3 regions of the Acetobacterium sp. K1/6 genome follow, and region 3 is predicted to be linked to each of the others. Evidence: riboswitches for the same ligand, from Rfam matches in the RefSeq annotation. Region 3 holds a riboswitch; each other region holds the start of a gene.
The links. A riboswitch is a leader RNA that binds a small molecule or an ion and turns the genes downstream of it on or off. The one in region 3 is predicted to bind cyclic di-GMP.
Positions count from the first base shown of each region.

Region 1: linked by a shared signal. The riboswitch ahead of U2P91_RS14520 (bifunctional diguanylate cyclase/phosphodiesterase) and the one ahead of U2P91_RS04915 (type II secretion system protein) in region 3 are both predicted to bind cyclic di-GMP.
Region 2: linked by a shared signal. The riboswitch ahead of U2P91_RS02350 (nucleotide sugar dehydrogenase) and the one ahead of U2P91_RS04915 (type II secretion system protein) in region 3 are both predicted to bind cyclic di-GMP.

Region 1 is NZ_JAXQGA010000019.1:32,704-36,993, forward strand. It holds gene U2P91_RS14515 (glucose-6-phosphate isomerase) at 45-1,382, shown strand; cyclic di-GMP riboswitch class I at 1,568-1,643, shown strand; gene U2P91_RS14520 (bifunctional diguanylate cyclase/phosphodiesterase) at 1,671-3,167, shown strand; gene U2P91_RS14525 (LiaF domain-containing protein) at 3,237-3,695, opposite strand; gene U2P91_RS14530 (phosphohydrolase) at 3,876-4,290, shown strand, end outside.
Region 2 is NZ_JAXQGA010000002.1:98,248-102,537, forward strand. It holds gene U2P91_RS02340 (MBL fold metallo-hydrolase) at 1-37, shown strand, start outside; gene hemZ (coproporphyrinogen dehydrogenase HemZ) at 45-1,496, shown strand; cyclic di-GMP riboswitch class I at 1,673-1,767, shown strand; gene U2P91_RS02350 (nucleotide sugar dehydrogenase) at 1,847-3,166, shown strand; gene U2P91_RS02355 (polysaccharide deacetylase family protein) at 3,183-4,290, shown strand, end outside.
Region 3 is NZ_JAXQGA010000004.1:124,864-129,153, forward strand. It holds gene U2P91_RS04905 (prepilin peptidase) at 1-611, opposite strand, end outside; gene U2P91_RS04910 (hypothetical protein) at 644-1,042, opposite strand; gene U2P91_RS04915 (type II secretion system protein) at 1,386-1,946, opposite strand; cyclic di-GMP riboswitch class I at 2,111-2,215, opposite strand; cyclic di-GMP riboswitch class I at 2,342-2,460, opposite strand; gene U2P91_RS04920 (type IV pilus twitching motility protein PilT) at 2,715-3,770, opposite strand; gene U2P91_RS04925 (GspE/PulE family protein) at 3,782-4,290, opposite strand, start outside.

The DNA.
Region 1 (4,290 bases), on a different contig from region 3:
AAAATGAAAATACATCTCAATCGTATTAGAAAGAAGGTAAAGAAATGAGTATTCAGTTCGATTTCTCTTATGCAAATATAGACGCCAGTGAATTTGAAAGTCGGTTTGACCAGTTAACGACGGTCAATGATCAATTAATGAATAAAACCGGGGTCGGTAATGAATTCCTTGGTTGGGTTGACTATCCGGTAAAATATGATCATGACGAATTTGCCCGCATCAAAGCGGCGGCAAAAAAAATTAAGGAGCGCTGTGATGCCTTGGTTGTTATTGGTATCGGGGGATCTTACCTGGGTTCCAAGGCAGTGATATCGGCATTGACCAGTCCTTTTTATAATGAAGAACCACGAGGCATGCGAAAGGCACCTAAAATTTATTTTGCCGGACAGAATATCAGCGGAAAATATTTAGAAAATCTGTTGGCGTTACTAAAGGATCAGGAAGTCTGTGTCAATGTGATTTCAAAATCCGGTACAACCACGGAACCCGCGATGGCGTTCCGCTTTTTTAAGAAATTTCTGGAAGAAAAATATGGCAAAGATGAAGCGAAGGAACGCATTTTTGTCACAACGGATCAGGCTAAAGGGGCACTAAAGTTTATGGCCGACGAAGAAGGCTATGAGACCTTTGTAATTCCCGATGATGTGGGCGGGCGTTACTCGGTTTATACCGCGGTCGGTTTGCTTCCCATCGCTGCGGCTGGAATTGATATTGATGCGTTGATGGAGGGGGGAAGATCCGGTTATGAGGATTATAATAAACCAGAGTTTGAAAAAAACCCCTGTTTTCAATATGCGCTGTATCGGAATGTTCTTTATAATCGGGGTAAAAATATTGAAATTTTAGTCGATTACGATCCCTCACTGGAGTATCTGTCTGAGTGGTGGAAACAATTATTTGGTGAAAGTGACGGAAAAGATGGCAAGGGTCTCTTCCCGGCCTCGGTTCATTTTTCCACAGACCTTCACTCGCTGGGCCAAATGATCCAGGATGGCCCGAAGAATCATTTTGAGACGGTGATTGTCATTGACGACGATCAATCGGATATCAAAGTTTTTAACGATGAAAAAAACCTCGAAGGACTCAATTACCTGGCCGGTTGGGAAATCGATGCGGTGAATGAAAAAGCCTTTATGGGGACATTATTGGCACATGTAGATGGCGGCGTCCCGAATGGGGTTATTCATCTAAAAAAACTGGATGCTTTTCACATTGGCAAGCTGATTTACTTTTTCGAGAAGGCCTGTGGTTTAAACGGCTATCTGTTAGGGGTAAATCCCTTTGATCAACCAGGGGTAGAAGCGTATAAGAAAAATATGTTTGCGCTACTCCATAAACCGGGATATGAAGAGTTGACAAAAGAACTGGAAAAACGTTTTTAAGAAGGTCAAGTTATTTTGTTTAAATGCGGCAGAGTGAAAATAAAGTAAAAAAAGTTTAACAAGGAACGCAAGACATAACGTTACAATTATGATACAATATCGAAAAATCTAATACAAAATATCTATAACCTCTGCAGATTAAGAAGCATAATTTATGAAATTTGCAGTTGGAATAGAAAAAATACGGAATTAAAGGGCAAAACTGTTGTGAAATAGTGACGCAAAGCTAAAGGGACTTTTATAAGTTAGCCAGTTACTCAATTAGATTTGACAATTTAGGAGGTAGCGGTGAAGACTTATAACGAAAAAAAGTTATTAATCCTCAGCTTTGCGTTGTTTTTTTTGGTCATGATGGTTTTTATAGTTCACTCAGTTTCTTTTTTTCAGCTTTCTGATCAGGCGATTTTTGGTATTCTGTTTTATAGTTTTTCGTTTATAGGCATTTTTTTTATCAGCCTGACCAGTAATTATTTTGTTTTTAAGCTAAAGAAAGAAATCTTAAAATTAAAGCGGATGCAGGATGTTGACTTTTTGACGGGCTGTCCCAATTGGATCAAGTTTAAACGCGACGTCGAAACGCTGGTTAAAAGAGACCAGACCCAACCCTATGCCATGATCATTTTTGATGTCGATAAGTTCAAGGCGATCAATGATTTATACGGCGATCAGACAGGTAATGAGGTTCTGACGGCAATTGCCCGGATTTTAGAAGAACACCTTGAAACAAATGAGTTGTTTTCGAGAATCGCAACCGACAATTTTAGTGTTTTAATGAAATATAAAGGTTACGGGCAGTTTTCTCAGCGGGTCGAAAAACTGATTCACGAGATTAGTGGCTATTCTCCCAAGTTTATCATTGGTATTTCGATGGGCATTTATCTCATTGAGGAAGACAGGGATATCCATACCCTTAGCGATCGGGCCAATATGGCCAAACGTTCGATAAAGGATAACTCCCAGGTGAGTTACGCCTTTTATGATGACGGGATGCGTCACAGCATGATGATTGAGAACGCGATTGAAAATAGAATGGAAATGGCCTTGCGTAATCGTGAGTTTGAAGTATATCTTCAGCCTAAGTATTTGTTTTCAGATGAGCACATAATCGGCGCAGAGGCGTTGGTACGGTGGAATGATCCTAAACGGGGCATCTTGCCGCCCAATGATTTTATTCCCCTGTTCGAGAAAAATGGGTTTGTGAAAAAAATCGATACCTATATGTTTGAAGAAGTGTGTAAACTGCTACAAAAATGGAAAAAGGAAATGGATCAACTGACAAATATGATTATTTCGGTTAATTTTTCCCGGCTCCACCTGGAAAATACGTTATTGCCGGAGGAATTGCTGGCCATTGCCAATCGCTATCACATCGATCCGAAGATGATTGAAATTGAATTAACGGAAGGAACTGTTTTTGACAATGAAAATCAGATGGTTGCGATTATGAACCATTTAAAGGCTTCCGGGTTTCATATTTCGATTGATGACTTTGGACGAGCCTATTCATCGCTCAATACCCTTAAAAATCTGCCGGCAGATATTTTAAAGCTCGATAAAGCTTTTTTTACCGAAGATAATGCGCGGGGAAAAAAGATTATTACCAGTATGTTGAACATGGCTAAGGATTTAGATCTGATCACGGTTGCCGAAGGGGTTGAGACTCAGGAACAGGTCGATTTCTTAAAAGAAAAAGGTTGCGATATTGCTCAGGGTTTCTTTTATGCCAAACCCATGAATGTCATTGAATTTGAAGATTTTGTCAATAAAAAACTGAAATCGGCTTAGGCTGATTTCAGTTTTTTGAGGTGTTGGCGTTTTATTGATGTTAAGAAAGTGTTTGACAAAAAAATGTTCTTACTCGGATGCATTTTCGAAATTAAGACCACCACAGGTGATATCGGCAAAAACGGAAAGAGCTACCGAATGATCGGGGTCCACACAAACCGTATTGTCGGCAATGCCGCCAAATTTACAGGTATCAACAATTTTTAATTTAAAATTATCGGGAACGATGATGTTCAGACCGCCGCTGATGATACTGATATCCATGCGATAATGGTCTTTTTTAGTAACGACATCTGAAAAGTCAAGCTGCATGCCGCCAAAGAAAGCTCCGATTTTTGTATCCTGCATGGTCTGATCCCGATAATCTTTCATTTTTCCGCCGTACAGAACGGTTTCATCCAAGGAGTCAGCACTGTTGTCAAGGCTCGCTTCAAATTCCTTGCCTTTTTTGATCACGCAAGCATGATAAAGGGCGATCCCAGTTGCAAAAACAACACCTGTTCCGATGAGTAGCTTTTTAATTTTCATGGTCTTTCCTTCCTGTTCTTTTTTATTTAGTTTATCATGATTTCAATAATAACCGTACCTTTTTTTGTTTTTTTTAAGAACTTCACCGATAATTTTAACTTAAAATAAAGATACTATGCTATAATATTTAAAGCTTCTATTCAGTTTTTCTGAATAAATAACAGTAAAAGAAAGGTCTCAATGGAAACAAAAAAGTATTATGATGAGTTTGAAACCATTGTTGGCGATATATTAACACACAGTGAATTCCAAAAATTAAGGGAAATTGATCATCATGGCAATGGTTTATATGAACACGCTGTTGCAGTGGGGTATTATTCCTATCGCGTAGCCAGATTTTTAAGGATGGATTACGCATCCGTTGCGAGAGGGGCAACACTCCATGATTTTTTTCTGGAAGCATGGCAGGGTAAGGTTAAAACAGGCAAAGGGCTCAGTCGGATTAAGGAAATGCATGGCTTCTCCCATCCTAAAGTAGCACTTGAAAATGCCGAAAAATATTTTGATATCGATCAGCGCCAGGCAGATATGATCGTGAAACATATGTTTCCCCTGACACTTATTCCCCCGACAAACCTGGGCAGCTGGGTTGTTA
Region 2 (4,290 bases), on a different contig from region 3:
AAAAACGAACAATCCTTTTTTAAAGGGGCGTTTTTAGAGAGCCGATGAGAGTACTTCGCTTTGATTTAGAACGACCGGAATTGGAGTATTATTTCCACGAATTATATCAGGCCTTTGACCCAGGCGTAAAAAACGTCGTATCGGGAGCTGCTGATGGTGTATTATCTCAAAGAAAGCGGGGGAATCAAGTCATTCTGACCCTGACATGGGACGATGGAAAAACATTAACTCGGGCCTTTCAAGTTAATAACAGTGATGATCCTCTTGAAAATAGTATTTACAAGGGGTTTCTTTATGATTTTTTATCTGAGTATTTTGACAGGCAGCTGCAGTGGGGAACATTAACAGGAATCAAACCCGTTAAAATGGTGCAAAAGTATGTAAAACAAGGGTGGAGTCCAACAGAAATCAACAATCGATTCAGAAAATACTATCGGGTCAGTCGTGACCGCACGGACTTATTGATGCGGATTGCAAAAAAACAAGCTGATTTTATTCCCGCTGTACAAGCGTGTGCAAATTCTCACCTGATTAGTCTATATGTGGGGATTCCGCTTTGTCCGTCCAAATGCGATTATTGCTCCTTTGTATCCACGATCGTCGACAAAAAGGGTGAAAATCTTGAACAGTACTTTGATCATTTGCTTGTTGAAATAAAAAAAACTGGCGAAATACTAAGCGCTTCAGATTTACGGATTGATACTTTATATATTGGTGGTGGAACGCCGACGGTGTTAAGCGCCATTCAGTTGGATGCGCTGATGTCATCGTTGGAAGAATCCCTTGATTTATCCCATCTCAGAGAATATACCTTAGAAGCAGGGCGACCAGAAACCATTAACCGAGATAAGCTAAAGGTTGCAAAAGATCATGGCGTGGAGCGGCTTTGTCTCAATCCCCAATCGATGAATCCGCAAACGTTGCAAAGTGTGGGAAGACCATGGGAAGCCGGACTGATCGAGAAACAGGTAGCACTCGTCAAATCCTTCGGCTTTAAAACCTTGAACATGGATCTGATTGTGGGATTGGGAAATGAAACACCGGATGATTTTTTACGATCACTGGACGCTGTTATTGCACTTGCACCAGAAAATATAACGATCCATAATCTATCGATTAAAAAGGGCTCCAGAATCAAAGATCAAAACGGGATTGTCGTTAAAGAGGGCTATGGTGAAGGCTTTTATCAGGCGGTGAAGAGCCGTTTAAGTGGTGAAGGTTTTGAACCCTATTATCTGTATCGTTTAAAATACACCAGAGATAACAGTGAGAATACGGGGTATGCAAAGCCGGGACATGAAGGGATTTATAATATTCTGATGATGGCTGAATGCCAGTCTACTATCGGTATCGGAGCCGGAGCAACGGGAAACCTCTATGATCCAGTTACCGATAATATCAGAAAGGTCTTTACGGTTAAGGACGTGAGGACTTATAATGAACGGTTTGAGGAGATTGTGGAGAAGAAGTGTGAAGCTTATAAACAAACACTTTAAACGGGTTTGACAAATTAAGATGTTTACTAACGGTTAAAGAATAATAGGCTGTAATTTCCTAAATAGTAACGGAAAAAGATATTTTGTAATGTAGTTGTAATATTATTCAAAATTATATTGACAATTTGTAAATGCTCATGCTATTATTAATTGCTCCAAGAATTGCATAGTGTGATATTAAGTAAAGGCAAACTTAACGAAAGTTGAAGACGCAAAGCATAGAGTCTAAAGTCGCATGTAATTGTGCGACTATGATAGTCTAGCTACCATAATTATGGTAGCTTTTTTTTTGTTCGCAATTGTTATTTGCAGCAGTTTAAGTCTATTACAAATATATGAAAGAGGTATTTATGGGCATATTTGAGGAAATTTGTCAAAAGAAGGAGAAAATTCTTGTTGTTGGCCTTGGTTACGTAGGAATCCCCTTGGCGATTGGATTTTCGGAGAAGGTTGATGTTATCGGCTTTGATATTGATAAAACTAAAATTGACAAGTATAAAAACGGAATTGACCCGACAAATGAAGTCGGAAATGAGCGAATAAAAAAGACAGCATTAGATTTTACATGTGACGAAAAATGTATTGCAAATGCTAAATTCATTATTATTACAGTTCCAACACCAATTTTTCAAGATAAAAGGCCAGATCTAAATCCGGTGATTGAGGCAAGTAAAATGGTTGGTAGATATATGAAGAAAGATACCATAATTGTCTTTGAGTCTACAGTTTATCCGGGAGTTACCGAAGATATCTGTATACCAATATTACAACAGGAATCAGGCTTGATTCCGGGAATTGACTTTTCAGTCGGTTATTCGCCTGAACGAATCAACCCGGGAGATAAGCAACATCGACTAAAAAACATACCCAAAATTGTTGCTGGATTAGATATTGAAACGCGCCAAATAATTGCTAATGTATATCGATTGGTAGTGGAAGCAGATATTTTTGAGGCTGAATCTATCAAGGTAGCAGAAGCGGCTAAAATTGCTGAAAATGCACAAAGAGATATAAATATTGCATTTATGAATGAATTAGCAATGATCTTTGATCATATGAATATAAATACTGAGGACGTCATCAAAGCAATGAACACAAAATGGAATGCACTGAATTTTTACCCTGGCCTAGTTGGGGGGCATTGTATTGGCATAGATCCATATTATTTTATATATGAAGCAGAAAAACTTGGCTATAATTCACAAATTATATCTGCTGGAAGAAGAATCAATGATGATATGAGCAAGTTTGTTGTTGAAGCAGTATTTAGACAATTAATTAAAGCGGATATTAGTATCAAAGAGACAAATATCTATGTTTTAGGTATTACGTTTAAAGAGAATTGCAAAGATTTAAGAAACTCAAAAGTATGGGATATTATTGAATTATTAAAAGGGTATTATTTAAATCCAATGATATGCGATCCAACTGCAGATAAGGAAGAAGTATATAAAGAGTATCAATGTTGTTTGGTTGATGTTGATCAGATAAGTGATGCTGATTGTATTGTTTTCGCAGTTGCACATGATGATTTTAAGTGTCTTTCCCTGAATGAAGTTAAAAAGATGTATCGCAAAATTGAAACTGCTGGTAAAGTATTGATTGATATAAAAAGTATATTCAATAAAAAAGAGGCTGAAAACTTTGGCTTTCAGTATTGGAATCTGTAGATAAAGGGGATTGAGTTTGAAAAGCTTTCGAAATGTTGGAAATGGGATTAAAATCATAAGTGTAGCAGTTTTCCTGATCTTATTACTTACCTTAGTATTTTACTTTCTTTTTAAAGATTCAAGTACTCTGATAAGTGAAATGATCGTAAATAAAATTCAGTATGATGCTTCAAAAGAGATTGATGACGCTTTAACCAGATTAAGCAATGATCGTCAGAAAGCCGACATTATAGTAGGTACAGAAACAAATAATGGTGTCATAGCACTAACCTTTGACGGTCTTTCAGACCGGGAAACAATGGATAAAATTATTGTTTTACTGAATGAAAATAAAATGAATGGAACATTTTTTGTTTCGGGAATAGAAGCTGCAGAAGATGGTGAAGCTGTGAAGAATATTGTTACAAATAATCAAATGGTTGGTAACTACACACTTTCCGGATCAAAAGACATTATGAATCTTTCACAGCAGGAACAGATTGAAGATTTATGCAGGGCTAACCTAGTCTTGAAGAGCATATTGGGAATTACTCCAACTTTACTGAAATGCAATACAACACATTATGGTGATTCAATCCTTGAATCAGCATATGCAAGTAATTTGAATAAGGTTGTTTTATCGAATCAGTACCTTAGCTATCAAAGTTTTTCATCATACGAGATGACGACAAACTATATAAGAAATATTAAAACTGGAACCATTGTTTCAATAAAACTGGATGATGTACTAGATGAATCCGAATATAGGAAGTCAAATCAACCTATTCAGCCCGCTATTGATAAGAAAACACTTGATAAAAAAAGTACAGAAGAGAGTGTCACTGAGGAAGAGCAGCTGATTCAAATGATTACATGGTTGTTGAAAGCTCTCAAAGAAAATGGTGTAAGAACTGTATTTGTTGATGATGACGCTTTAACAACAGCAGCGATAATAACTTCTCAAGAAAGTAAGGGTTCATCACAAGGAAGTCAAACTGCAGCCTTTTTAGGATTACCGATAGTATCGAGTTCACAAACAAAGCTGCCAGAAAAAAACAATGATTCCAAAACAGATCAAATTGACTACCCTGATTTTAAACCCATGATTGAAAAAAACGAACAAAAGAAAGCACCAGTCGTCAGTC
Region 3 (4,290 bases):
AGGCCAATAAAGGCTGCCAGCAAAGTATTTTCCCAGCCCAACAGAAATCCGGCGACCCCCATCAGCTTAATATCCCCACCGCCAAAGGCATCGGCGATAAAAAAAGCCAGGACCAACATCGGCAGACTAATCACTCCCATGCCAATCACCCGGGAAAGGAGCCCGATCTGAGGGAAAAAGAAAAAGCTGAGTAAAGCCGGTGCCATCAGCGCAATCACGAGACCATTGGGAATGGTCATGGTATCAAAATCAATCATGGTAATACAGATTAAAATGGCCCCTGCCGAGAATACTACCAGCCACTGAAAGGATAGACCATAAACTGCAAAAATCAGGATTGCCATCAGCCCGGTAAAGAGTTCAACTAACGGATAGCGGATGGAAATCGGTTCGCCGCAATCAGCACATTTCCCCCGGAGCCAGAGATAACTGAACACCGGCACATTATGATAGCCTTTGATCTGGGCCTGACAATGGGGACAGAAAGAACGGCCTTTGGCAAAGGAAATTTCTTTGGGCACCCGGTAGATGACGACGTTAAGAAAGCTGCCGATAACGATGCCGACAACAAAGATATAAAGATAAAGGATGAAGTTGATGAATGCGACCATAGACCGTTATCCTTTCTGATAGATACTAACCGCTATTTTTCTTTACTGGCAACCAGCTCCCCGGGAGCGTATCGGGTGACCAGACCGCCCCGGGTATAGACAATATAATCGATGGCGGCGTCGCGGTTTTCGTCGATGACGGTGATAACCGCAGCCTGATTGACCTCTGCACCGATATAATCAATAAGATCCGCCTGTACTGGCACATGGTAGTTGCCGGAAGCCGCAAATTCGATGGCTTTAGCCTGGGCGGCCAGGTACACCAGCCGGCTGTTGGCTGCGTAGGTGGTATTCTGAATGCTTAAGACCAGACCGCCGATGATAACAACGACAAAAAAAAGGATCACCGATACCGCCAAGGAAAAGCCCCGGCTGAAGCGGATCGGTTCTGGACTGGTGGGAGCAAACTGATAATTTTTAATTGGGTACACGGTTTACCTCCCGGGATTGTGAGATGCAAAGCTTAGCATTTGAAAGTTATATATTAGTAGTAACAAAACAGATTAATTTTACCATTTAATTTAAAGGATTGGCTTAAGGCGAGGTAAAATTGTTATAATTTTTTGTTCATGCCCTGATATTTAAAACTTGCATTTTTATGGTTTCTAAGAACTATCTGAGCATGCCTGATATAAGTAAATTACTGCTTGGGATGATCTACCTGAAATAAAAAATCTCCCCATCCCCGCAAACCCGATGACAGGTTTGCGCCTGGGATAGAGAGCAATCACTCTATGACGCATAGGGTAATGAAGCTTTATTATGTCAGTACTATTAATTCAATTTTTTTACTGAGGCATTTCCGTCTTTTATCGTAACTTGATAGCCACCTTTTGAATAAACCAGTGTCGTTACTTTCGCTTTATTAGTGGTACTCACTAAACTACTGCTATCACTAGCACTTAAAGTAATTGCCCAATATGCATAACCCCTATTTAAGCCATCTGTTGTATTATATGTTGAGTCTTCCTGCTCTACGGCATTTAAATCTCCTTTAAGATATGACCACATTTGCATACTTGCACTCTGTTCAAGCGATGGACTACCAACTGGCGGAGTTAATTTTACGGCTTTAACTGCTCCAGAGCCCAAAGCTGTCTGCAACTGACTAGGAGTCAATCCACCTTTAGCCGTCATTTCTGTTGCAGTTGCCTGTGCTGCTACATACACTTCTCTCGCTTCGGCAATATAAGATTTTCCTTTAGCGTCACCCACAAATCCCAACATCGTCGGAATCGTAAACGCCGCCAAAATCGCCAAGATCACCAACACCACAATAATTTCCACCAGAGTAAACCCTTTTCTGCTTTTCCGTATCTTGTTAATTAATTCCATTTTTCGCTCCTTATTCTTTTATTTTAAGCTCTATATAATCATCTGCGCCTGAAGATGATTTATATACCGTATCGGTTATTAACTGCGAACAATTATCTCACAGTTCTCATTTTTTGGCCTTAATCCAACCCATTTCGGGGTCAAAAAAAGCCGCACTCTCACCGTGCGGCAACTGGCTGTCGTATCATGATGGATTTTTTGTCACACCCACTGATTTAGACCCTATAGCTTTGCGTCCCAGAGTTTCCTCTGTTTTGCCTTTTTCATCGTCTTTAATTCTATTTAATCGTAGTCTACGCCGGAATAAAAGTCAAGTTAAAATTTTACATTTTCGTGACATTTTACTGCATTTTTTGTGACATGTCTATTTATGGTATAAAAAAAGCCACACCTGGTGTGGCAGCTGGCTGTCATATTATCTTGTGTCTTTTCAACTGCTTAAAAATTACACAACGATAACTTAGACCCTGAAGCTTTGCGTCCCAGTCTTTCGTCTGGTATGCTATTTACTCTCATATCTTAATTGTTGTTCGACTAAAAGTCAAGCAAATTACACGGTAAATTGTTTTTATTTGCGTCTTAGTTAGTTAAGGGTTTATTTGTTTTGGTATTGCGTTCGGGTTAATAAAAGACAGCGTTCGGGCGGTTACTAACCGCCCCGACAGTCTTGATCTACGTTGGTTCTTGGAATTGAGGTCTTGCAAATTTTCAGTGTTTTTTCAGGCGCTTGATAACCGCTCCTACGAACCGAATTCAGACGATTTTAAGCTATCGTCCAAAATACTGGTTAAACTCCTGCTTGTCGCTGGCCCATTCCAAACCGACCTCGTAGGTGATTTTCTGGTCCCGGACCAGCATCGCCAAGTCCGCATTCAGGGTTTTCATGCCGTCCCGGCCGCCGGTTTGCATCACGGAGGCCAGTTGGTGGGTTTTATTTTCGCGGATCAGGTTCAGCACCGCATCGGTGCCGATCAGCACCTCCAGGGCAGCCATCCGGCCCTCACCGGAAGCCAGGGGCACCAGTTGCTGGGTGACGACCCCTTTTAAAATACTGGACAGCTGGGTGCGGATCTGCTGCTGGCTGTGGGGCGGAAAGACGTCAATGATCCGGTCAATGGTATTGGCGGCACCGATGGTGTGGAGGGTGGACAAGACCAGATGGCCGGTTTCGGCGGCAGTGACGGCGGCGGAAACGGTTTCGTAGTCCCGCATTTCGCCGACCAGAATGACATCCGGGTCCTCCCGCAGCGACGACCGCAGCGCCGCGGCAAAAGAACTGGCATCGACCCCGATTTCGCGCTGATGAACAATGCTGCGCTTATGTTCGTGCTTGTACTCCACCGGGTCTTCAATGGTTAAAATATGGACCGCCCGATTGGTGTTGATGTAGTCAATCATCGAGGCCAGGGTGGTGGATTTCCCGCTGCCAGTGGGACCGGTGATTAAAATCAGTCCCCGTGGCTCACTGGCTAACTTCCGAATAATCGGCGGCAGTTTGAGGTCTTCAAAACTGGGAATGGTATCGTTAAGCAAACGGATGGCAGCAGCATAACTGCCCTGCTGTTTATAGATATTGACCCGCTGCCTTAGCCCTTCTGGGGTGACATGGCAAAAATCCAGATCGGTACCGGACTCCAGACTCTCCCGTTCAATCGGAGTCAACAAGCTAAAAATCAGGTTTTCAATCATTTGCGGATTATGTTCAAAGTCGCTTTGATAAAGCTTACCATTTTTTCTGAAAACCGGTGGCAGCTCCCGGGATAAATGAATATCCGAACAATCATTGCGGCGGCCATAATTAACCAGCTCTAAAAAATTTGTCATCTTGCTTCTCCCTATTCGACGTAATATGATAATTTAAGAAATTCTTCCATCGAGGTAATCCCCTGGATCGTCAGATTAGAGACACTTTTTCGCAAGGGGATCAGCCGCTCGGTTTCTTCCACATAGCTGTAAATATTCTCAATCGGTTCCCTTCGGGAAATCATAGCCCGAATGGTTTTATCGATGGCCAGAATTTCATGGATAGCCGTTCGGCCTTTGTAACCGGTATTGTTGCACATGTGGCAGCCGCGGCCCCGATACAAGGTGGTCAGCCGGGGTTCCCCCAGCAGGTCTTTCTCAATCTCGGTCGCCGCATAGGCTTCCCGGCAATTGGGGCAGATTTTTTTGACCAGTCGCTGGGCTACTACCCCGGTTAATGAGTTGGCCACCATATAAGGCTCAACGCCCATATCCTGGAGTCGCACCACGGCCGATACCGCGTCATTGGTATGGAGGGTAGACAACACCAGATGACCGGTGATGGCGGAACGCACAGCAATGGAAGCCGTCTCGGAGTCCC